4 regions of the Nonomuraea sp. NPDC005650 genome follow, and region 1 is predicted to be linked to each of the others. Evidence: riboswitches for the same ligand, from Rfam matches in the RefSeq annotation. Region 1 holds a riboswitch; each other region holds the start of a gene.
What was found. Region 1 has a riboswitch for cyclic di-AMP ahead of ABZS69_RS18520 (hypothetical protein). Riboswitches for the same ligand answer to the same signal wherever they lie in the genome.

Region 1 (5,668 bases):
TGCAAGTGCACGTGCATTTGGGTCTTGCAGGTGCAGCGATCGTGACCCATGATGGCTTAGTGCATATTGGGCCAAACATGCACTAACTCGGGCTGAACGGGGAGGTATCGGCAGAATGGTGGAGGATCCTCTGACCACTGCCGATGCTTTGCAGATCACCCGGGAAGTGGGCTTCGACCACCTCCTCATGGGCGGCAAGCCGTACACGACCTCGTGCCCGTTGCCCTTTCAGGCCGACTCCGTGAAGACGGCCAGGGACGTGACCCGCTCGACCCTCAAGGGCTGGGGCCTGCAAGAACTGAGCGACGACGCCGCGCTGGTGGTCTCGGAGCTGGTCACGAACGCGGTGCGGTACGCGATGTACGCGGCGGGCCGGCGGGAGATCGAGCTCTTGCTGATGCGCGTACAGCCGCACGTGCTGCTGGCGGTGGCCGACCCCAGCGACGAGGTGCCGCGGCCCAAGGAGCCGGACTTCATCTCGGAGAACGGGCGCGGCCTCTACATCGTCGAGACCTACAGCCAGTGCTGGGGCTGGGACCCCCTGGCCCGCGGCGGCAAGGCCGTGTGGGCCCTGTTCCGCACCGAGCCCTGATCCGGGGCCCCGATCCCCGTCAGTCGCCGATCGCCCCGTCGATGCGCTCGCGCAGCAGGTCCGCGTGACCGTTGTGCCGGGCGTACTCCTCGACCATGTGGATGAGGATGTAGCGATGGGTGCAGACCTGCCCGTTGCGGTCGCCGACGGCCTCCAGCGGCTTGGCTGCCGAGATGGCGCGGGCGCGCTCGATCTCCTCCTCCCACGTGGTGAAGGCCTCCTTGACGGAGGCGGTGTCCACCTCTTTGAAGTCGGCGTCGTTGTCGCGGTCCTTGTCCCAGAGCTTGGGAATGTCCTCGCCGTTCAGCACGCGGCGGAACCAGCTGCGTTCGACGTGCGCCATGTGCCTGACCAGGCCGAGCAGGGACAGGGTCGAGGGCGAGGCGGAGCGCAGGCGTAGCTGGTCGTCCGACAGGCCCTCACACTTGAAGGCGAGGGTGGCGCGGTGCCATTCGAGCCAGTTGTTCAGCGTGGTCCGCTCGTCACCGGTGAGGGGCGGCGGGATCCGGGTGTCTTCAGTCACGATGTCCGACCTTATGGCCCCGATGCGTCGACACAGCGCATCGGCTCAGTTCATCGAGATGTGGACGTGATCGAAGTGGTTCTCGGTGACGCTGCCGCGGTCCGACATCCCCCGCCAGCCCGAGCCCATGTTGATGCGTTGCTTCCAGATCACGTACTTGACGCCGAGCTTGGCCTTGTTCTTGAGCGCCCACTCCGCGATGCGGTCGCCCAGGGCGTTGTTGATGCCCGACGGCATCGAGCCGCCGCTGCTCATCATGAAGTCGCAGGCCCGCCCCAGCGGGTGCTCGCCGCTTGAGCCCGAGCGGAAGCAGCCCACCGAGAACGGCAGCTTGAAGTTCTTCTCCAGCTCCGCCTTCATCAGCCGGGTACGGGCCGTGATGTTGTCCGAGCCTGTGGGCAGCTCGGGCGCCCAGCTGCCGTTGGCCTGACGGCCGGGCCCGAACGGCACGAGGTCCTGGAGCTTCTTCTTGATGTCGTCGATGACGTCCTCGGCCTCGTCGCGCTGCGCGGCCACGTCCTTGGCGTCCACGCCGATCTGGGTGGCGAGCGCGGCGGCCTCGTCGGAAGCCCTCTGCTTGTCGTCACGGGCCTTGGCCACGCCCTGGACCAGCGCCTGCTGCTCGGCCGTCAGCTGTTCGAGCAGGGCGGCGCCGCCCCCGTTCTGGACCATCAGGGCGGAGGGCAGCGAGGGGTCGTGGTTCTGGTAGCGCATCCTGGCGAGGTCGCCGACCCGCTGCTCGGCCGTGGCCAGCGCCTGCTCCGCGGCGGCCAGTCGCTCCTTGGCCGCCTTGGCGGCCTCCTGCGCCTTGGCCAGCTCGACCCGCTTGAGGTTGTACCGCTCGATGAGCTTGTCGACCTTGCCGTTGAGCTGCTTGAGCTGGGTGCGGAGCTCGGTCTCGGACGGCTTGGGGGCCGCCGAGGCCGCGGTCGCCGGCAGGAGGCCGACGGCGGCCGCGGCCAGCAGGCTGATGGCAAGGGCCGCGGGGGACGGAGCCGCCACGTGGATGTTCCTCTCCCTCTGCCGACCGGGTTAGCTGACGGGTTCGGGCTGGGAGCTGCGTGCCCTACCACCGAAGTGGATTCACCCCAGGTGCAGATGGGTCCCCGGCTCCCGGGCGACTCGCCCGGGATTAGGCGTGTGGCTGCTGTTACGGCAGCCACAAAAGGGATATTAGTGGTAGATCACGAGTCACGCGACCCCCATTAGAAATCTAATAGTGATCTACTCGTGATCGAAGCATCCGTGCGGCCTCCTCCGGCAGCACATCGTTCACAAAGGCCCCCATCGCGGACTCCGACCCGGCCAGGTACTTGAGCTTGCCCGGCGCCCGCCTGATGCTGAACAGCTCCAGGTGCAGGTAGCCGAGCTCGCGGTCCTGCCGCACGGGCGCCTGGTGCCAGGCCGAGATGTACGGCATCACCACGCCGAACAGGTCGTCGAAGGCCCGCAACACCGACGTGTAGAGCGGCGCGAACGCCGACCGCTCCTCCTCCGTCAGCGCGGCCAGGTCGGGCACGTGCCGGTGCGGGTAGATGTGCACCTCGTACGGCCACCGCGCGGCGGCGGGCACGAACGCCGTCCACAGCTCGTTGGCGGCCACCACGCGCGTCCCGGCGGCCCGCTCGGCGGCCAGCACGTCGGCGAACAGGTTGCCCTTCGTGTAGCGCCTGGCGGCGGCGAGCTGGAGCTTGGTCCTGGGCGTGACGTACGGGTACGCGTAGATCTGGCCGTGCGGGTGGGCCAGCGTGATGCCGATCTCCTCGCCCCGGTTCTCGAAGCAGAACACCTGCTCCACGCCCTCGATGCCGGACAGCTCGGCCGTCCGGTCGGCCCACGCCTCCATGACCAGCTCCACCTGGTCCTCGGTCAGCTTGGAGAAGGACGACGAATGCTCCGAGGTGAAGCAGACCACCTCGCACCGCCCGACTCCCGGCCGGACCCCACTCAGGCCCCCTGGATCCACATAAGTCCCGAAATTTCCGGAGAAGGAGGGAAATCGGTTCTCGAACACCGCCACGTCGTAGTCGTACGCCGGCACCTCCGTCGACCTCGTGGCCGACGACGGGCACAGCGGGCACTCGTTCGCCGAGCCGGTCGGCTGGAACGTGCGCGTCTGCCGGTGCCCCGCCATCGCGATCCACTCCTCGGTCAGCGGGTCGTAGCGCAACTCGGAGGCCACCGGCCGGGGGTCGAGCACCCGCCGGTCGATCGCGCTCCTGTCGGCGTCGTCCCGCCGATCGAAATAGATCAGCTCACGGCCGTCGGCCAGGTGGGTGATGGTGCGCTTCAAGGCGAGCCCTCCGCGATGATCAGTTCTCCGGCCCGTTCGGCCAGCTCCATGCGTGCGTCCTCAGGCAGCCCCGCGTCGCTGATGACCACGTCGGCCTCGGTCAGCTCGGCGATGGTGCTGATGCCGACCGTGTTCCACTTCGTGTGGTCGGCGGGGACGACCAGCCGGTGGGCGGCCGTCACCAGCTCCCTGTCGGTCTCCGACTCCAGCAGGTTGGGGGTGGTGAACCCGGCCCGCACGCTCATCCCGTGCACCCCGAGGAACAGCGTGTCCACGTGCAGGCGGCGGATCGCGGCCACGGCCACCGGGCCCACCAGCGCGTCGGACGGCGTGCGTACGCCGCCGGTCAGCACGACCGTGCGGTCGGGACGCGGGTTGCGGTGGAAGACCTCGGCGACGGGGATCGAGTTGGTGATCACGGTCAGCTCGGGGACGGCGATCAGGTGGCGGGCCAGCGCCCACGTGGTGGTGCCCGCCGAGAGCGCCACGGCCGTGCCGGGCCGGACGAGGCCGGCCGCGCGGCGCGCGATGGCCTCCTTCTCCTGCTGCTGGCGGGCCGACTTGGCGGTGAAGCCCGGCTCCTCGGTGGAGCCGGGGCCGAGCGCGGTGGCGCCGCCGTGCACCTTCTCCAGCAGCCCGCGCTCCGCCAGCACCTCGAGGTCGCGGCGGATGGTCATGTCGGACACGCCGAGCTCGCGGACCAGGTCCGCGACCCGGACGCCGCCGTTGCTGCGCACGCGTTCGAGGATCGTCTGCTGACGCTGCTGTGCGAGCACGCCCGCTCCTTCCAACAGATTCCACCAAATTATGACACGGAATTGTTGGGGAATGTTAGTTCGCGTGCTGCGCTTGCGCTGGTCAGCGCGGGCGGGAGAGGCTCGTGACGTAGCCGATCATTGGGCCGATCATCGGAGGCGAGCTTATGGCCAGGCGCTCACGCAAGGGCAAGGCACGCAAGAAGAAGAAGGCGAACCACGGCAAGCGCCCCACGGCGCGTTGACCGGGTGGCCGCCTCTCGCGGCGGCCACCCCGCCCTCATCCGGGCAGTTCGGACAGGGCCTGCTCGATGCGGTCCTGCGGGAGCGTGTAGTCCTCCAGCCGCCCGGCCAGGTAGCGGTCGTACGCGGCCAGGTCGAAGTGGCCGTGGCCGCAGAGCGCCGTCAGGATCACCTTCTCCTCGCCGCTCTCCTTGCACAGCAGGGCCTCGGCGATCGTCTCCGCGAGCGCGTGCGTGGGCTCCGGGGCGGGCACGATGCCCTCGGTCCTGGCGAAGCGGACACCGGCCTCGAAACACTCGCTCTGGGCACGGGTGACGGCCTCGAACAGGCCCAGCTCGTACATGTGCGACAGCAGCGGCGACATGCCGTGGTAGCGCAGGCCGCCCGCGTGGATCGGGTCGGGGACGAACCCGTGCCCCAGCGTGTGCATCTTGAGCAGCGGCGTCAGGCCCGCGGTGTCGCCGAAGTCGTAGGCGTACACGCCGCGCGTGAACGACGGGCAGGCGGCCGGCTCGACCGCCCTGAACACCGTGCTGATCCGCCCGGCCAGCTTCTCGCGCAGGAACGGGAAGGTGAGGCCGGCGAAGTTCGAGCCGCCTCCGGTGCAGCCGATGACCAGGTCCGGCATCTCGGGCAGCTGTTGCAGCGCCTCCTCGCCGATCACGGTCTGGTGCATGAGCACGTGGTTGAGGACCGAGCCGAGCGCGTAGCGGGCGTCGGGCGTGGCGGCGGCCACCTCGACGGCCTCGCTGATCGCGATCCCCAGGCTGCCGGGCGAGTCCGGGTCGTCCGCCAGGACCTTGCTGCCCGAGCCGGTGAGGGGTGACGGGCTGGCGTGGACGGTGGCGCCGTACACCTGCATGAGAGAGCGGCGGTACGGCTTCTGGTCGTACGAGGCGCGCACCATCCAGACCTGGCACTCGACGTCGAACTGGGAGCAGGCGAACGCCAGGGCCGATCCCCACTGCCCGGCACCGGTCTCCGTGGTCAGCAGCCGCACGCCTTCGCGGGCGTTGTAGTACGCCTGGGGCACGGCCGTGTTCGCCTTGTGCGAGCCCGCGGGCGAGACGCCCTCGTACTTGTAGTAGATCCTGGCCGGCGTGCCGAGGGCCTTCTCCAGCCGGCGGGCCCGGATCAGCGGCGTCGGCCGCCAGAGCCGGTAGACGTCGAGCACCTCTTGCGGGATCGGGACGAACCGCTCACCGCTCACCTCCTGCCCGATCAGCTCCATCGGGAAGAGCGGAGCCAGGTCGCCGGGCCCC
Region 2 (5,668 bases), on a different contig from region 1:
GTCTTGCCGATGACGCGCACGCCCGGCTCGTCGCCGGACAGCACGGTCAGCTCGAACGTCAGCCGAGTCTCAGGATTCCGCAACACCGAAACGTCCTGATCCCCATCCCGCAGATCCAGATCGTCGACCACCTTGTCGTACCCCATCGCCTGGAGCCGGGCGAGCAGCCCGGCGGAGGCGGAGGCGAGGTCGCTCTCGGCGCGGAAGTACCGCCGCACCTGGCCGGGCACGCACGAGTCGTCCTCTATCGGCGCGTCCGGCGACAGGCGGAGGCCGGCGGCGCGGAGCAGGGCGCTGCCGTCGGAGTCGAGTTGCCGGGCCGCGTCTTCGAGGGTGGGGAGTTCGGAGGCCGCCGTGCAGGCCGTCATTGCCGCGACGCAGAGGAGCGCCGCGGATAAGCCGTGACGGCAGGCGCGCACGTTCGGACCATATCCGAGATCGCCCAGGGCCACCGGCGAAAGGCGGAAAACGTCATCGGCGCCGGGTGCGGCCGCCGCGGAGGCGGGCGAGCAGGCCCAGGTCGTTCGCGCAGGCGCCGAGGCCGAGGGCCACGCACTCCAGGGGCTGTTCCGCCTGACGTACCGGCATGCCCAGGGACTCCCGCAGCCGCGGCGCGAGGCCCGCGAGCAGCGCGCCGCCCCCCACCAGCACCGTGCCGCGCTCCCCGAGGTCGGCGGTCAGTTCGGCGGGGCAGCGTTCGACGGTCTCCATCGCCGCCCACACGATGGACTCGATCGTCGGAGCCGCCGCCTCCCGGATCCGTTCCACGGGCAGCCGTACGACGTGCTCGTTGCCGGTTTCCGGGTTCCGGGCGCGTACGGTCACGTCTTCTTGTCCGGTGTGGCGTTTGGCCGTCTCCGCCTCGTGTTCGTCGAGGGTGTGGCCGTGCTCGTGTTCGACCAGGCGGGCGATGGCCCGGTTCACGGCCCGGCCGCCGCTCGGGACCGCCGTCGTGGCCACGGCCTCCCCGCCGGAGAGCACGGCGATCCTGGCGGAGTCGCGCCCGACGTCGATGACCATGCCCCCCACGTAGTCGCCGACCGGCAGGCCCGCGCCGAGCGCGGCGGCGAGCGAGTGCGGGATCAGCACGATCTGCCTGGCCTCCGCCTCGTACGCCACGTCGCGCAGCGCGGCCCGCTCGATCGGCGTGGCCCCGTCGGGCAGCGCCATGACCAGGCGCGGCCTGGCGAGCGGACGCCGCTGCACCTTGCCGAGGAAGTGCCTGACCATCCGCCGGGCGAGATCGCCGTCGGCCGGCAGGCCCCCGCTGACCGGCCAGCACGTCTCGTCGCCCGTGGCGTCCGAGCCGTACCCGATGATCTTGCCGGTACGGGCGTCGATCGTCACCGCGGAGGGTTCGTCGAGCACGATGCCCTTGCCCCGGACGTAGATCCGCGTGCGGGCACCCCCGAGGTCCACCGCCAGATCGCGGCCGAGGAGACTCATGACAGGACTGAGGACTTGGTGGTCGTGGCGGGCATGCCGGGTCTATTTCCTGGGCCGTTCCAACCCAACACCAGGAACGGAGTGGTTCCCCTTTACCTGAGCGCCGGGCTCAGCCGCTCCTGAGGATGGCCAGGGTCTCGTCGGCCCATTCGAGGCCGATGCGGACCTGCGCCAGGCCGAGGCGCAGCGCGTGGTTGCCGACGCCGGTTCTGCTCTGGCAGTCCAGGACCGCCAGCCTGGCCTCGTACCCGGCCTTGATCCGCTCGACCACCGTGATCGCCTCCTCCGTGGGGAGCAGCGGCAGCAGGAACGCCTGCAGCGCGGTCTCGCTGCGTACGACGAAGACGGGCTCGTGCTCCACCAGCCACGTGTGCAGCTCCCGCGCCCCCTCCGGGGTGATCGTGTAGATCTTGCGCCCCCTGGCGCCCTCCGACGAGGCCGCCACCAGGCCGTCGGCGGCCATCTTCACCAGCTCGGGATAGATCTGCGTGTGCCCGGCCTGCCAGACGTGGTTGAGCGAGTGCTCGAACTTCTTGGTCAGGTCGTACCCGCTCGCCGGGCCCACGGCCTCAAGCAGCCCGAGAAGCGCGATCCGTAGGGACATGCCGGCAAGCATATCGAAGACTTGACATGTCATGACTTACATATCAATCTTCACATGTGAATGATGACATGAAGCCTCAAGGGCTCCTCTTGCTCGCGGTGCTCGGCGGGATGTTCCTGGCGATGCTCGACCAGACGATCGTCGGCACCGCGTTACCGCGGATCACGGCCGAGCTGGGCGGCACCACGCTCTACGTCTGGGTGGTGACGGCGTACCTGCTCACCTCGACGGTCACCGTGCCGCTCTACGGCCGGCTGTCCGACCAGCACGGCAGGAAGCCGCTGCTGCTGATCGGGATGGTGGTGTTCGTGGCGGGATCGGCGTTGTGCGGGGCGGCGCAGGACATGCCGCAGCTCATCGCCTTCCGCGCGCTGCAGGGGCTCGGCGCGGGCGCGCTGCTGCCGCTGTCGATGGCGTTGGTGATGGAGATGTTCCCGCCGGGCACGAACGGCGCCCGCGTGCAGGGCGCGCTCGGCGGCGTGATGGGGCTGACGTACCTGGCGGGGCCGTTCCTCGGAGGGCTGTTCACCGACCACGCGAGCTGGCGGTGGGCCTTCTACGTGAACGTGCCGCTCGGCCTCGTGCTGATCGCGATCGTCGCGCGCAAGCTGCCGAGGCGGCCGGGCGTGGGAGGCGGCGGGCGCCCCGACTACGCGGGCATCGGGGTCTTCACCGTGGCCGTCAGCGCGCTGCTGCTGGGCCTGACGGAGAAGGGCATGGACGGCCACACCTGGACCGACGCCGCCGTGGCCGGGCCGATCGCGCTCGCGGTCGCGTTGCTGGCGGTGTTCGTGCTGGTCGAGCGGCGGGCGGTCAGCCCGATCATGCCCATGCACCTGTTCGGCAACCGCACCTACACGCTCGTGAACGTCACGTCCTTCTTCACGGCCTTCTGCATGTTCGCGGGAGTGGTGTTCCTGCCGCGTTACTTCCAGGAGTCCCTCGGCGTCAGCGCCACCGAGTCCGGGCTGAGGATCTACCCGATGACGCTGGCCATGGTCCTGGGCAGCGTCCTCATGGGCACGCTCATGTCCAGGACCAGGGTCTACAAGCCGTGGCTGCTCGCCTCCCCGTTCCTGCTGGCCGCCGGCGCCCTGCTCTGCCTGAACCTGACCGCGCACACCGACGGGCTGCTGCTGGCGGGCTGGATGTTGCTGATCGGGCTCGGCATGGGCCCGATGTTGTCCGGCCTGACCGTGGCCGCCCAGCAGTCCGTCGAGCCGCAGTACATCGGCATCGCGTCGGCGAACCTGACCTTCTTCCGCCAGATCGGCGGCTCCGTGGCGCTGGCCGTCGGTGGCACCCTCTACACCTCCACGGTCGCCGCGGACGCGCCGGCGCACGGCCTGGCCGCCGCGCATGCCTCCGCCGCCGCGGCGGTCATCCCGTCGCTGGGAGTGGCGGGGGCGCTGCTCGCCCTGGTGGCGCTGGTGGTGATGCCGGGTCGGCGGCTGGAGGTGCCCGCCACGCCGCAGGCCAGGGCTGAGGCCAGTTTCGCGTCATAAGCGGCGCCATGCGAAGCTGTGATAGTCCCCAACACCATGGAGGTCCTCATGGCGGATACACCGGAGCCGGAAGTCAGCGAGACTCCCGAGGACGAGATGAAGCGCAAGTTTCGCGAGGCGCTGGAGCGCAAGCGTAACCAGCACGCGGACTCGGGCGCCGGTGGCAAGGGCGGCGACCCGTCGAAGATCCACGGGGCGCACGGTCCGGCTGCGAGTAAAAGATCGTTCAGGCGCAAGAGCGGCGGCTGAGGCCGGGAATTTCTAGGGGGTACGGCAATGCCGTGCCCCCTTTCATTTTGCCGAGGCGGGTAGATCTTTAGTCCGATTCATGACGAAGTGTTTGTGTTTGTCCGGAATACGTGGTTAGAGTGTTGGCCACTTACCAGCTGGTGGCATGGCCCTTACCCAGAGGGGACCAGCCGGCTGGCGCCGAATCCCGATCGCTCGGGAACCGGGGACCCACCTCCCTGGGGTGAATCCGACCTTGTGTCGGTAGGGCAACTCCACGCCCGAACCCGTCAGCTAACCCGGTAGGCGAGATGGAGAGGACATATGCATTACATGAATGATCACGTAGAACACCCCTACCGCGTGATGACGACCGCCCTCTGAGCGGCCCCTTCTCCAGGCTTGTTTCGCGCTCCGCGTAGCTCTCCCCCCGTCAGGTGCTTGTCCTGCTACGCCCTTTTTCAAGCGAGCGCAACCTCCCTGCCCCCTCGCGAAGGACTTACTTTTCATGTCTGCACGTTTTGGCCTGCGTACCCTCGCTCTGCTCACCGCCTCCGCCGTCAGCACTCTCACGATCGCCTGCACCGCGGCCCACGCCGACTCCAACACGGATGAGAAGGTCCTGCTCAAGGGCTCGACCACGGCCTCGTACTTCTGGGACGACTCCTCCGGCCGCGCCGGGGACACCGGTCTGCCCGCCAGTGGCAAGCCCATGCAGAAAGGCCTGGCCGCCAGCCCGAGCTGGCCGCTCATGACCGAGGGCTACGTGATCCACGACGGCAAGAAACTGCCCTTCTTCGTCGGCGACCGCGGCCCGGGCATCCCCTCCAACAACGGGGTCATGCTGGACCTGGACGGCAAGACGTTCGCGGAGCTGACCGGCGGCACGTTCAACACCGACACGCTCGGCGTCGACGGCGTCGGCGGCCAGGGGCACATCAAGGTCGACTACGTCATCACCAAGTGGGGCGACGGGCCCGGCAAGAAGAACTACCCGGTGCCGTTCTCGACCGGCGCCTGGTCCGAGCACGACGACAACCCGGCCGAGCCCCCCGCGGGCGGCGTGGCCGTGCCTCGGGCGCGCGAGGCCGAAGAGTGGAGCTCCAGCGCGGGCGCGGTCGTGGCCAGCGCCGTGGCCGTGGCGGGCGGCGGAGTGGCGCTCGCCAGTGAGCGCGTCCGCAACCTCCTCATGGGCTGAGCTTTACGGACCCCGGACCAGAATGTCATTCTGGTCTTCGTGACCATCCGCGCGGCCGCGAACGGCATCGAAATCGCCTACGAAAGCTTCGGCTCGCACGACGGGCGCCCCCTGCTCCTCATCATGGGGCTCGGCGCCCAGCTCATCCACTGGGATGAAGGGCTCTGCGAGCTGCTGGCGGACCAGGGACATCACGTCGTACGGTTCGACAACCGCGACGTCGGCCTGTCCACGCACTTCCACGACAAGGGCGTTCCCGCCATGGGGGCGCCTTCGCCGTATCTGCTGGACGACCTGGCCGACGACACGGCCGGACTCATGGACGCGCTGGGCTGGCCCGCCGCCCACGTCGTCGGGGCGTCGATGGGCGGCATGATCGCCCAGGCGCTGGCCATCCGCCACCCGGGCCGGGTGCTGACCCTGACCTCGATCATGTCCACGCCCGGCCCCTCGGTGGCCCCGCCCACGGACGCCGCGCTCGCCGCCCTCATGAGCAGGCCCCCCGCCGACCGCGAGGCGGTCCTGGAGCAGGCGGTGCGGACCTGGTCGATCATCGGCTCGCCCGGATACGAGCTGGACCGCGAGCGGATCACCACGCTGGCCGGACTCGCGTTCGACCGCTGCTTCGACCCCGACGGGACGGCCCGGCAACTGGCCGCCGTCATGGCCTCGGGGGACCGCACGGCG
Region 3 (5,668 bases), on a different contig from region 1:
TGCCGCGCCCATGATCAGGGGGCGGCAGCCGGCGGTGGTCAGGATGAACGGCCGGCCCGCCAGGTCGGCGAGGGTGATGGCCGGGCGGGCGGTCAGGGGGTGGTCGGCGGGCAGCACGGCGACCATGTCGTGGGTGCTCAGGTGGACGGTGTGCAGGCCGGGGGCGGGGAGGGTGACGACGCCGACCTCGGCGGCGCCGCGGTGCAGCCATTCGCGGATGTCGTCGTCCACGCCCTCGAAGAGGCGTACGCGGACCTGCGGGTAGCGGTCGGTGAACGCGCGCAGCAGCTTGGCGACGAGCGTGCCGGTGGCGCTGGGGAGGCTGGCCAGGCGGAGTTCGCCGGTGATCTGGCCGTTGGCGGCGGCGACGTCGGCGCGGATGAGGTCGAGGTGGCGCAGGGCCTCGCGGGCGCGGGCCACGGCTCGCCGGCCGGCCTCGGTGAGGGCGATGCCGTCGCGGTGGCGGACGAACAGGGTGGCGCCGAGCTCGCGTTCGAGGGCGGCGACGGCGCGGCTGACCGCGGGCTGGGACATGCCGGTGTGGTCGGCGGCGGTGGTGAAGCCGCCGTGTTCGGCGACCGCGACCAGCACTCTGAGCTGCGCCAATGTCATACCGGCATACCTTAATTGGTATTTGACCAAGGGGCTTCCAGAACCCGATGGTTATGTCCATGGTCGAGCGAATGACGGTTGACGTCGATGGCCTTGTGGCCAGTTATCTGACGGCGGGCGAGCGGGGCCCGGTGGTGTTGCTGTTGCACGGGACGTACTGGAGCCGGGTCTGGGCGCCGGTGATCGACGGGCTGGCGGCGGCGGGGCTGCGCCCGGTGGCGGTGGATCTGCCGGGGCTGGGCCGTTCTGGCGGGGAGCTGACGGCGGAGACGGCGGCGGTTCCGGCGCTGGCGGCGTGGGTGCGCCGGTTCGCGGCGGCGGTGGGGGCGGGGGAGCCGCTGTCGGTGGCGGGGCACGACATCGGCGGCGCGGTCGCCCAGCACCTGCTGGTCGAGGGGGAGGTGCGGCGGCTGGCGCTGGTCAACTCGGTCACGTACGACTCCTGGCCGGTGCCCGGTGTGGCCCGTTACCGGGATCCGGCCGTGGTGGCGGCGACGACCGTGGAGGAGCTGCTGGACGCCCGCCGCAAGGCCGTCACAGTCGCGCTGGGCCGGCCCGCGGGCGAGGCGGAGCTGGCGGACTACCTGGATCCGTGGAACGACCCGCGGGTGGGCCGGTCGTGGATGGCGCTGGCGGGGGCGGCCGACGGCCGTTACACGCTGGACCTGATGCCCGCGCTCAAGGCGGATGAGACGCCGAAGCTGCTGGTGTGGGGGGAGGACGACACGTTCCAGGAGGTCCGGCACGCCGAGCGATTCGCCGCGGAGGTGCCGAACACGACGCTGGTGCGGGTCCCGGGGGCGGGGCACATCCCGATGGAGAACGATCCGGCAGGGGTGGCGCGGGCGCTGGCGGAGTTTTTCCTCAGCTGAGGCTAGTGAGTCCTGCGGGACATGAGGGTGACGGCGACGAGCAGGGCCAGGGCGGCCGCCAGCGCGGGTGCGGGGCCGGTGGTGAGGAGGAGGACGGCGCCGGCCAGCGCGCCGAGGAACATCGCCGCCACGGAGGCGGCCCGGCGCAGGGCGGCCCGTCCCGGCGTGTCGGTGGCCAGGCCCGTGAGGGTCGTGGTGAGGACGTTGGTGACCAGGTCGGGTACGCCGAGCGCGCGCACGGAGGCGTTCTGCAGGCCCATGCCGTAGCCGAGCAGCGTGATGAGGGCCGCCTGCGGCCCGGTGGCGATGGGGGCCGCCTGCGGCCCGGCGGTGTGGGGTCCGGCGACGAGGGCGACGACGAGGGCGGCGGCGACGAGGAGCGCGTGCACGGCGGTGGCGGCGGCGAAGGCGCGTCGCGGGTTCGTGGCCCGCTTGATCACCCGGCCGGCGCTCCAGGCGCCGGCTCCGAAGGCGGCCAGGGCCACCGGCGAGGCCCATTTGGACATTTGCGGGTCCCCTGCCAGGGCGAAGCCGAGGAAGACGATGTTGCCGGTCATGTTGGCGACGAAGACGCGGCCCAGGCCGAGGAAGCTGACGGCGTCCACGAGGCCGGTGACGAGGGCCAGGAGGATCAGCAGGGCGGGCAGGACGCCGTGCGGGTTGGCGCCGCTCGGGAAGAGCCCGTCGGCGATCCACCGCAGCCCGCCCCTCCTCACGGGCCCCTCCACGTGTGCGGTGGCATGGTGGGCGGCTCCTCGGTGCGGTCGTGGACGGCTTGCCTCGGGTCCTCCCCGGTGGCGGGCCGCCGCACGCACGCACGGGGGACGAACGCGACGAACGCGACGAGCGCGCGTCCCGTGAACGGGACGCGCGCTCGTTCGGCGCTGTGGGGGAGTCCGGTCAGCCGCGGTACTGCGGGTAGCCGTAGCCGACGACCTGGGACTTGGGCCGCACGCGCTCCTCGACCTTGCCGCGGCCGGTGTTGCCCTCGACGGTCGTGATGGTGCCGTCGCCGTTGTCCTTCTCGACGAACCCGACGTGGTTGATGTCCTTGAGGTTCTTGCTGCCGCTCCACGAGAAGAACACGACGGCGCCGGGCTTGGGCTCGGTGCCGAAGCGCTGGTTGGCCTGGAACCACTTGGCGTGGGCGACGGTCCAGGCGTCCCAGCCGATCTGCGTGCGGGCGCCGGTCTGGTCGCCGACCCAGGAGACGAACATCGCGCACCAGGCGGCGTTCAGGTACTCGGCGCGGGTGCCGCCGTCACGGGCGATGGTCTCCGCGGCCCGCTGCGAGCCGGCGTACCACTGCTGGAACTTGGTGCCGCCGCCGGCCGCGTTCTCGGAGATGCCGATCTGGGACTTGGCGAGCGCCAGGACCTGGGCGGCGGTGGCGCCGACGTGGGTCTCGCGTGAGCGCTCGGCGTGGTCGGCGACGGCGGCCGTGTCGATCGGCTGCTTCTCCGCGGCGCCGGCGCTCGTCATGTGGACGCCGAACACGGAGCCGAGGACGGTGGCGCCGAGAAGGGCGCGGGCGATGTTGTGCTTCGCAGCAGAGGTAAAGCGGATGCTGGCCATCGAGGGGGTTACTCCTTGCTTCCATGCCGCTTACCGAGTTAGCTGACGGGTTCGGACGTGGAAGCTGCCCTACGGCACCGAAGTGCCGATTCACCCCAAAGGACGTGGGTCCCCGGCTCCGCCCGAAGGCGGATTCAGCGGTCACAGGACGGTCCTGTGATGTGTCGTGCGATGGTCGGACAAGACCGGACAAACCGGACTTATGTCTCAAGAATGCCTCAAACGTAATGCATAAGGCAAGAGGCTTACAAATCCATAAAGGCCCAGCTAGGCGAGTTGCCTGCGGGCATCGGCCAGAAGCCCCATCATGGCAAGGGATTCGTCAAGCGGCATGATCGAACTTTCGGTCCTGCCTTCGGCCGTCGCGGTGCGGACTTCGCGGAGCTCCCCGGCGTACCCGTCGTTCACCGAATCGAGCGTGTGCTCCTCCGGCTCCATCGAGGGCCCGGACAGTACGATCCGCCGCGGTGCCCAGAACGGTGCCTGGATGTCCGCCCGCATCTGAGTGCCTACAACGCTGGCATGGTTCGGGTAATTCCCGAGCAACGAAGTCTCCACGAGAGCCTTCCTGCCATCGGCGTAGAGCAGCACGCCGCCGGCCTCCGCGTCGACGCCGTTGGGCGCCAGGGAGCCGGTGATCCGCAGGTCGGAGGGCATGCCGAGGAGCAGCTGGGCCAGGCCGAACGGGTAGATCCCCAGGTCGAGGAGCGCCCCGCCGCCGAGCTCCGGCGCCCACAGCCGGTGCGCCGGTTCGTACGGCTTGGCGAAGCCGAAGGAGGCGTGCACCGAGCGGAGGTCGCCGAAGCGCTCGTCGGCCGCGATCTTCTGGATGAGGGGGTTGAACCTCATCCACATCGCTTCCATCAGGAACACGCCTGCCTCGCGTGCCAGCCGCACCATCTTCTCCGCGTCGTCCACGGTGGCGGCCAGCGGCTTCTCGCACAGCACGGCCTTGCCCGCGGCGATGGCGGCCTCGGCCACCTCCAGGTGCTGGGCGTGCGGCGTCGCCACGTAGATCGCGTCCACCGCGGGGTCGGCGCAGAGCCGCTCATAGGAGTCGTACGCCGACTCCGCGCCCAGCGTGGCGGCCAGCGCCTGCGCCCGCTCAAGGTTCCGCGAGCCGACGGCGGCCACCCGCATGCCCGGTTCGGCCGCGATGACCGCGCCGACGGTCCGCGCTATGACGCCTGTCGCTGCAATGCCCCACGCAAAATCCCGCACGTGGGAGATCGTAGACGAATCAGGTCATGTTGAACGTGTCGGGGTCGGGCCCGATCCGAAGGCCCTTGTTCATCGCGCCGATCGCGGCCATGTCCTCGGCGTCGAGGATGAAGTCGAAGACGCCGATGTTCTCGGCGATGCGCGACGGGGTGACCGACTTGGGGATCGCGACGTGGCCGAGTTGAAGGTGCCAGCGGAGCACGATCTGCGCGGGCGTCCTGCCGCACTTGTCGGACAGCTTGGCCAGCGCCGGGTCGTTCAGCAGCCCCTGGCCCTGGCCGAGCGGGCTCCACGCCTCGGTGAGGATGCCGTTGGCCTCGTGGAAGGCGCGCATCTCCCGTTGCTGGAGGTACGGGTGCAGCTCGATCTGGTTGATGGAGGGCACGATGCCGGTCTCGTTCATCAGGCGGGTGAGGTGGGCGATGGTGAAGTTGGAGGTGCCGATGGCCTTGGCGCGCCCGTCACGGTAGATCTTCTCCATCGCCTTCCACGCCTGCACGTACTTGTCCTGCTGCGGCACCGGCCAGTGGATGAGGAAAAGGTCGATGTGGTCGAGGCCGAGCCGGGCCAGGGACTCGTCGAAGGCCGCCTCCGCGCGGGCGTGGTCGGCGTTCCACAGTTTGGTGGTGACGAACACCTTCCGGCGCGGCAGCTCGCTTTCCCGCACGGCCTGCCCCACGCCCTCTTCGTTGCCGTACGCGGCGGCGGTGTCGATGTGCCGGTAGCCGGCCCGCAGCGCGGTGGCGACGGCCTGCGCGGCCTCATCGGCGGGGACCTGCCAGACGCCATAACCGAGCTGCGGGATCTGCACGCCGTCGGTGTTGAGCATGAGCGAGTTCATACCCTCCATTGTTCACGTCACGTTTCTAGTGGCTTAAGGCGGCGGGGCTAGCTTGAAGCGGTCGTGAACGGGCCATCACCCGGCTGGGAGGACAAGGAGTGGTCGAACAGGCGTCGGCCTGGGTGGAGTCTCCGCTCCAGATGCTGTGCGCCGTCGAGGCCCATCACGCGGGCGTGCTCGGCCCCGAGACGGTGGTCGTGCCGCGCGCCGGTCTGCGACCGCTGAAGGCCACGCGTCGAGAGCTGAGGTCTCTCGGGCTGCCCGCCGGCCTTGAGCTGGCGGAGCCGCTTGAGCGCATGCCCAGACGCGTGCAGGCCGTCGGTGACGCCTTCTCCGGCAGGGTGCAGCTGCGCTGGCTCACCTCGCGTCCCGGCCGCATCGTCATCGTGGACGACGGGCTGGCCACGCTCCGGCTGCTGGAGCTGCTGGCCGCGGGGCCGTTCAAGCCGTTGCTGCGGGCCAGGGCCGAGCCGGCCAAGCTGCGCTCCGCGCTGGGCCTGGCGGCCGCGCTGCGGCTGCGCCTGAGCGACGTGTCGGTCTTCACCGC
Region 4 (5,668 bases), on a different contig from region 1:
CAGGTTCGTCAGGACGAACGTGACGAGCGTGATGCCCCAGGCCATCAGGACCGCGAGCAGGATGCGCCGGATCAGGAAGCGGACGAGCGGATGGACCCGTCTCGCCCGGCTCCGGCGGGCTTCGCCCGGGATGTCGGACACCTGCGAGGCTCCCTTACTTCACGCCGAGATCGGCCACGTCCACCGTCCACACCGGGTGGTACTCCAGGCCGGTCACCGACGCCGCCGTCACGATGTTCTGGCTGGGCTGGATCAGCGGGATGAACGGGCCGGAGGCGTTCAGCTTGGTCTGCACGTCCACGTAGGCGGCCTTGCGGGCGTCGTCGCCGATCGTCGTGGCGGCCTTGTCACCGGCGGCCTCGATCTCCTTGGCCGCCCCCGCCTTCCAGCCGGCCCGCAGGCCCACCGTCTTGCCCGGGAGGAACGCCAGGTAGTCGCTCGGGTCGGGGTAGTCCGGGCCCCAGTACCACAGGCCCATCTCCTCCTTGCCGTTGCGGTAGTTGTCCAGGGCCGTGGTGACCGGCGCGGGCTGCAGGTCCACCGTGATGCCGACCTCCTTGAGGTTGGCCTGGATGCGCTCGGCCAGCGGCTGGAAGGACAGGCCGTTCACGGTCAGCTCGCTCGGGTACTCCAGCTTGACGGTCGGGTTCGACACGCCGCTGGCGGCCAGCGCCGCCTTGGCGCCCTCGACGTCCCGCTTGGCCGCCTGGTCGGCGGGCAGCGCGCCGAGCAGCTGCGACGGGATGACGCCCGGCGCCTGCGCCGAGCCCTCGCCGGCCAGTTCCAGCAGTCCCGCGTAGTCGACGCCCTTGCGGACCGCCTCCACGAACTTGGCGTTCGGCGTCGTCTTGCTGATCGCGGAGTCCTGGTTGGCCAGCAGGAAGATGACGTTCGCCGAGGCGGTCTTCTTGACCTGCAGGGTCGCGGGCATGCCGGTCACCTGGTCGCCCGACAGGTTGAGGGCGACCTGGCTGTCGCCGCGCTGGACGTTCAGCTTCTGCGTGGCGGCCTCGACGTTGCGGATGACGACCTTGTCGTAGGCGGGCTTGGTGCCGTAGTACTTGGGGTTCGCCTTGAGCGTGACCTGGCTGCTCACGTTGAACGACTCGATCTCGTACGGGCCCGAGCCCGCCGAGGCCGAGTTCAGGTACTGCTCGGCCTTGTCCTGGGCGTCCGCGGTGGCGCCGTGCTCCTTGGCGACCTTGCTGTTGAGGATGCCGAGGGCCGGGTTGGGCAGGATGTACGGCAGCGCCGGGTTGGCCGCCTTCGACGTCAGCGTGATCGTCGAGTCGTCGGTCTTGGCCACCTCGACGCCGTCCAGCAGGAACGACGGCGTGCCCTTCATGTCCCGCACGCGCGTCAGCGAGAACACCACGTCGTCCGCCGTGATCGGCGACCCGTCCGCGAAGGTGGCGCCCTTCTTCAGCTTGAGCGTCAGCGTCTTGCCGTCCGTGCTCAGCTCGTACGACTCCGCGAGCGCGGGCACCGGCTTGGTCACGTCCGCGCCGTCGAACGTCAGCAGCGTCTCGTAGACGGCCTTGCCGACGATCAGCCCCGTCGGCTCGTACGTGCGGCCCGGGTCGGCCGTCTTGAGGTCGAAGGACGTGTCGATGACGAGGGTCTTGCCTCCACCGCCGGACGCGGCGGGAGCCTGGGAGCCGCCGCTGCCGCAGGCGGCCAGGGCGAGTGCACCGGCGAGCAGCACAGCCGCCGTCTGCGAGCGGGTCGCCATGATGGGTCCTCCAAGATTTGGACGTTCGGCAGGAAGATGTCGAGGATTGTGCGGCAGAACGTCCAGGCACCGTGCGGTCGGTAAGACGTATATAAAGGTCAGTGAGGTAATGATGAGTGAAATTTCCAGAAATGGTGTCAGCGGCGGCGGTCAGCCTGGACGGATCGGCATCGGTCTCGAGCTCGACGACATCCACATGAAGATCCTTGAGGTCCTGCGCGAGAACGGCAGGATCTCCGTGGCCGCGCTGGCCGAACGGGTGGGCATCTCCCGCGCGAACGCCTACACGCGCTTCGAGGCGCTGCGCGCGGACGGGGCGATCAAGCGCTTCACCGCCGAGATCGACCACGTGCGGACCGGGCTCGGCATCACCGCCCTGATCTTCGTGACCGTGCGCCAGCAGATGTGGAAGCAGTTCCGGGCCGAGCTGGCCCGGATGCCGGAGGTGGAGTACTGCGCGATCACCACCGGGCAGCACGACGCCATGATCCAGGTACGCGTGTCCGACGTGGCCGCCGTGCACACCATGGTGACCGATCGCCTGGCCAACATCCCGGCGGTCAAGGCCACGGAGACCGTGTTCATCCTGGACGAGGTGCTCAAGCGGCCGTACGTGCTACCCAGCGACCGCGACCGTGATCGCGACCGAGCCCGCCCGGCGCGGCGGCCGGCCCAGGAGGGGGCGCAGGGCGGCGTGCCGCTCGGCAAGATGCGCTTCGTCGGCGCCGCCGAGGGCCGCGCCGCCCTCCGCAAGGACGACTGAGCGGTCAGCCGATCTCCTGGCACACGCTCACGTGGAGCGTGTCGTCCCCGTCGAAGCTGAACTCCTCCACCAGGCGCAGCAGCCCGTCGTCGCCCGCCTCGATGCGGCTGCTGCTCTGCCCGCCCGCCTTCCCACCGGCCTTCAACACGTGCGCGTACGAGATCGCCACCTGGGCGCCGTCGCGCATGCCCACGAAACGCCCGTGGGTCACGGTGTCGCCGGAGTAGCTGCCCCACACCACCCCGTCAGCCTCCTGGTACAGGAACTCCGTAGGGCTGTCCTGGTCGACTGCGCTCGCCGTCGAGCTCACCATCACGAATTTGCGGCCGTTGAGATTCACGCCCGACATCGTGGCTCACATTCCGGAAATGTCAGCATCCGTCTGGACGGATCGCGGGGAGACCGGTCGGTGATCGACAATCCGTCCAGTCCGGATCCCCATCACAGGCCGAGCCACGACGAGCGCGTCGTTGAGCCCGTCGTGGCGTGGAGGCCGGTCGTCCCGGAGTGCGGGCGCACGGCCGGGCCCATGGCCCGGCCGTCCGCGTCGCTCCCTCAGGCGCGGCGGCCCAGACCCCGTAGCTGGTCGGTGGACAGCACGGAGACGTTCTGGTCGATGGGGATGTCGGTGTACTGGTGGATGGCCCAGGTCTTCCAGTCGGCGGGCGGGGCGACCGCGCCCTTGGCCTTGCTGTAGTGGGCGACCCACAGCGGGTACTCGGCCAGGCCCTTGCCGTACTTGTTGGCGAACTTCCAGCCGCTGTAGAACATCGGCGTCGTCCCGGTCTTCTTCTTCACGTACGACAGCCAGGTCTTGGCCCAGGAGTTCACCTCGGCGACGGACTTGCCGTCGGTGGTCTCCAGGTCGAGGACGAGGATGTCGCCGGCCGCGCCGGGCTGGGAGTTCACCACGGACAGGAAGTAGTTCGCCTCCGCGATGGGGTCGTTGGCGGGGTGGCCGTAGTGGTAGGCCCCGCGCACGATCCCCTTCTTGCCCAGCTCGCGCCAGTGCCTGGCGAAGGAGGCGTCGCGGAAGTCCGTGCCCTCCGTGGCCTTGATGATGCCGAACTGGGCCTGGGTGGAGGTCCAGTCGTACAGCGGCTCGTAGTTGGAGATGTCCAGGCCGTAGATGAGAGACCCGGTCTTGTGCTGAGACGCGTTCACCGGCCCCTGCTCCGGGGATGCCGCCGCGAACGCCACGCCGGCGATGGCGGTGGTTCCGGCGAGGGTCGCACCGGCGACGGCGAGGCCGAGGCGCTTGGTGAGGAGAGCGCGGGGGTTCTGGAGGACGTGGGCGATTGCGGCAAACCGAGGCTTGGACACGACGGCATTGACTCCTTGCTTCCATACCGCCTACCGGGTTAGCTGACGGGTTCGGGCTTGGAAGTGCCTTACGGGCGCAGCCTGGGCTGGCGTCCGATTCACCCCGGAAATTGGGTCCCCGGCTCCGCGAGGCGCGGATTAGGCGGCCGAATGCTGTCCCCGAAGAGCTTCCGGAGGACAGCGCACGGTCCGGTCAACGAAGCGGCACGATGAGGTGAAGTAACCACATCTATGCCGCGATTAGGCAAAAGATAGGCATCTACCCACAGATAGCGCAAGCAGGACAAATCGGATTCGCGGGTATCGGTCGCCGGGCGGCGGGGAAACGCCGTGCCCACAAGGGTTTTGGCACTTGGTAAAACTTGTGGCCGCCGCGTCCTGCCTCGCTCGCGAGAACGCCGATGGCCGACGCGGCTGGGGCATCCCGGCCGCATGATGCTGCTGTGACTCTGCACGATCGCGCAGGTAATCGTGGCCCGAGGCGGCCGTGATTCGCACGTTGCCAACCGTCCGATCTGGCATAGAAGGTCTTGCTGGAGGGAGGTTTGCGATGTTGGTTATATTCATGGCAAAAAACGCGGTCTGACTCGATTGGGGCGAGATGGTCGCGGTGGTGGATGAGGTATCGCCAGACTTTCGCATACTGGGCCCGTTCGAGATCCGCGTTCAGGGGCTGGCGGGCGACCTGCCCGGCCAGCAGGTCTGCTGGCTCCTGGCCGCCCTCCTGCTCAGCGTCGGGAAACCCGTGCTGGAGGAGCAGCTCATCCGGTACGTGTGGGGCCCGTCGGGAGGCAGCCTTCCGGCCCTGCGGACGACGGTCTCCCGATTACGGGCCTGGTTCCGCCGGGAGCTGGACATCGCGGATGCCATCGAGCACGCGGGCCCGCGCTCCTACCTGTTGCGGCTGTCCGCCGAGCACGTCGACGCCGAGCGGTTTCTGGCCGTCCGGACGGAGCCCGACGACCTGGACCGCCTGGCGGGCGCTCTGACCCAGTGGCGGGGGGACGTCCTGGCCGACGCGCCCGACTGGGTGCGTACGCATCCCCAGGTGCGCCGGCTCCGCCGCGAGCGCGTCGCCTGCGCGTGCCGGTTCGCCGACCTCGCGCTGAAACAAGGGGTGCCGGACACCGCGCTGGGCCACCTGGAGACCCTGACGGAGGCCGCCCCCTACGAGGAGCCCCTCCACGCCCGGCTGATCACCCTGCTGGGAGCCGTCGGCCGCCGCGCCGACGGGCTTCGCCGGTTCGAGCGCACGCGGCGCAGGCTCGCGGAGGAGCTGGGCATAGATCCCTCGCCCGAGCTGCGCGAGGCGCACGCGCGGCTGCTCCGGGAGTCCCCCGGCCGCGTTCCGCCGGCGGTCCCGGCGCCGGTGGCGCCGGTGTCCACGCCGGCGCAGCTCCCCGCGGACCTGCCCACGTTCATCGGCCGCGACTTCGAGCTGTCCAGCCTGCTCGCCCCGTTCCAGCAGGAGGCGCACGACACGGACCCGGGGAAGCCGACCATCGGCGTGATCGACGGGATGGCCGGGATCGGCAAGACCGCGCTGGCGGTGCACGCCGCTCATCAGCTGTCCCCGCTCTTCCCGGACGGCCAGCTCTTCATCGACCTGCACGGTTTCACGCACGACATAGCACCGGTCGATCCCGCCGAGGCGCTCACTCAGCTCCTGCGCCCGCTCGGCCTGGACGAGGAGCAGATCCCGGAAGGCGTCGAGCAGCGCGCCGCCCTGCTGCGCAGCCGGCTGGCCGGCCGCCGCATGCTGATCGTGCTGGACAACGCGGCCACCGAAGCACAGGTGCGGCCGCTGCTGCCCGGGACCTCCGGCTGCCTGGTGCTGATCACCAGCCGCC

Region 2: linked by a shared signal. The riboswitch ahead of ABZS69_RS36985 (hypothetical protein) and the one ahead of ABZS69_RS18520 (hypothetical protein) in region 1 are both predicted to bind cyclic di-AMP.
Region 3: linked by a shared signal. The riboswitch ahead of ABZS69_RS00255 (CHAP domain-containing protein) and the one ahead of ABZS69_RS18520 (hypothetical protein) in region 1 are both predicted to bind cyclic di-AMP.
Region 4: linked by a shared signal. The riboswitch ahead of ABZS69_RS33745 (GH25 family lysozyme) and the one ahead of ABZS69_RS18520 (hypothetical protein) in region 1 are both predicted to bind cyclic di-AMP.

The regions. Positions count from the first base shown of each region.
Region 1 is NZ_JBEXCR010000010.1:8,818-14,485, forward strand. Features, by position in the region: gene ABZS69_RS18510 (ATP-binding protein) at 116-592, shown strand; gene ABZS69_RS18515 (DinB family protein) at 612-1,115, opposite strand; gene ABZS69_RS18520 (hypothetical protein) at 1,161-2,117, opposite strand; cyclic di-AMP (ydaO/yuaA leader) riboswitch at 2,123-2,264, opposite strand; gene galT (galactose-1-phosphate uridylyltransferase) at 2,329-3,408, opposite strand; gene ABZS69_RS18530 (DeoR/GlpR family DNA-binding transcription regulator) at 3,405-4,184, opposite strand; gene ABZS69_RS18535 (TrpB-like pyridoxal phosphate-dependent enzyme) at 4,444-5,668, opposite strand, start outside.
Region 2 is NZ_JBEXCR010000024.1:143,644-149,311, forward strand. Features, by position in the region: gene ABZS69_RS36960 (hypothetical protein) at 1-368, opposite strand, end outside; gene ABZS69_RS36965 (rod shape-determining protein) at 472-1,446, opposite strand; gene ABZS69_RS36970 (PadR family transcriptional regulator) at 1,556-2,050, opposite strand; gene ABZS69_RS36975 (MDR family MFS transporter) at 2,119-3,555, shown strand; gene ABZS69_RS36980 (DUF5302 domain-containing protein) at 3,604-3,804, shown strand; cyclic di-AMP (ydaO/yuaA leader) riboswitch at 3,973-4,107, shown strand; partial or broken gene ABZS69_RS36985 (hypothetical protein) at 4,406-4,789, shown strand; gene ABZS69_RS36990 (alpha/beta hydrolase) at 5,021-5,668, shown strand, end outside.
Region 3 is NZ_JBEXCR010000001.1:58,141-63,808, reverse strand. Features, by position in the region: gene ABZS69_RS00270 (LysR family transcriptional regulator) at 1-612, opposite strand, end outside; gene ABZS69_RS00265 (alpha/beta hydrolase) at 684-1,484, shown strand; gene ABZS69_RS00260 (YoaK family protein) at 1,487-2,200, opposite strand; gene ABZS69_RS00255 (CHAP domain-containing protein) at 2,385-3,059, opposite strand; cyclic di-AMP (ydaO/yuaA leader) riboswitch at 3,072-3,209, opposite strand; gene ABZS69_RS00250 (Gfo/Idh/MocA family oxidoreductase) at 3,327-4,280, opposite strand; gene ABZS69_RS00245 (aldo/keto reductase) at 4,300-5,121, opposite strand; gene ABZS69_RS00240 (hypothetical protein) at 5,220-5,668, shown strand, end outside.
Region 4 is NZ_JBEXCR010000021.1:149,157-154,824, forward strand. Features, by position in the region: gene ABZS69_RS33725 (ABC transporter permease) at 1-141, opposite strand, end outside; gene ABZS69_RS33730 (ABC transporter substrate-binding protein) at 155-1,732, opposite strand; gene ABZS69_RS33735 (Lrp/AsnC family transcriptional regulator) at 1,845-2,495, shown strand; gene ABZS69_RS33740 (hypothetical protein) at 2,500-2,835, opposite strand; gene ABZS69_RS33745 (GH25 family lysozyme) at 3,051-3,818, opposite strand; cyclic di-AMP (ydaO/yuaA leader) riboswitch at 3,831-3,973, opposite strand; gene ABZS69_RS33750 (tetratricopeptide repeat protein) at 4,432-5,668, shown strand, end outside.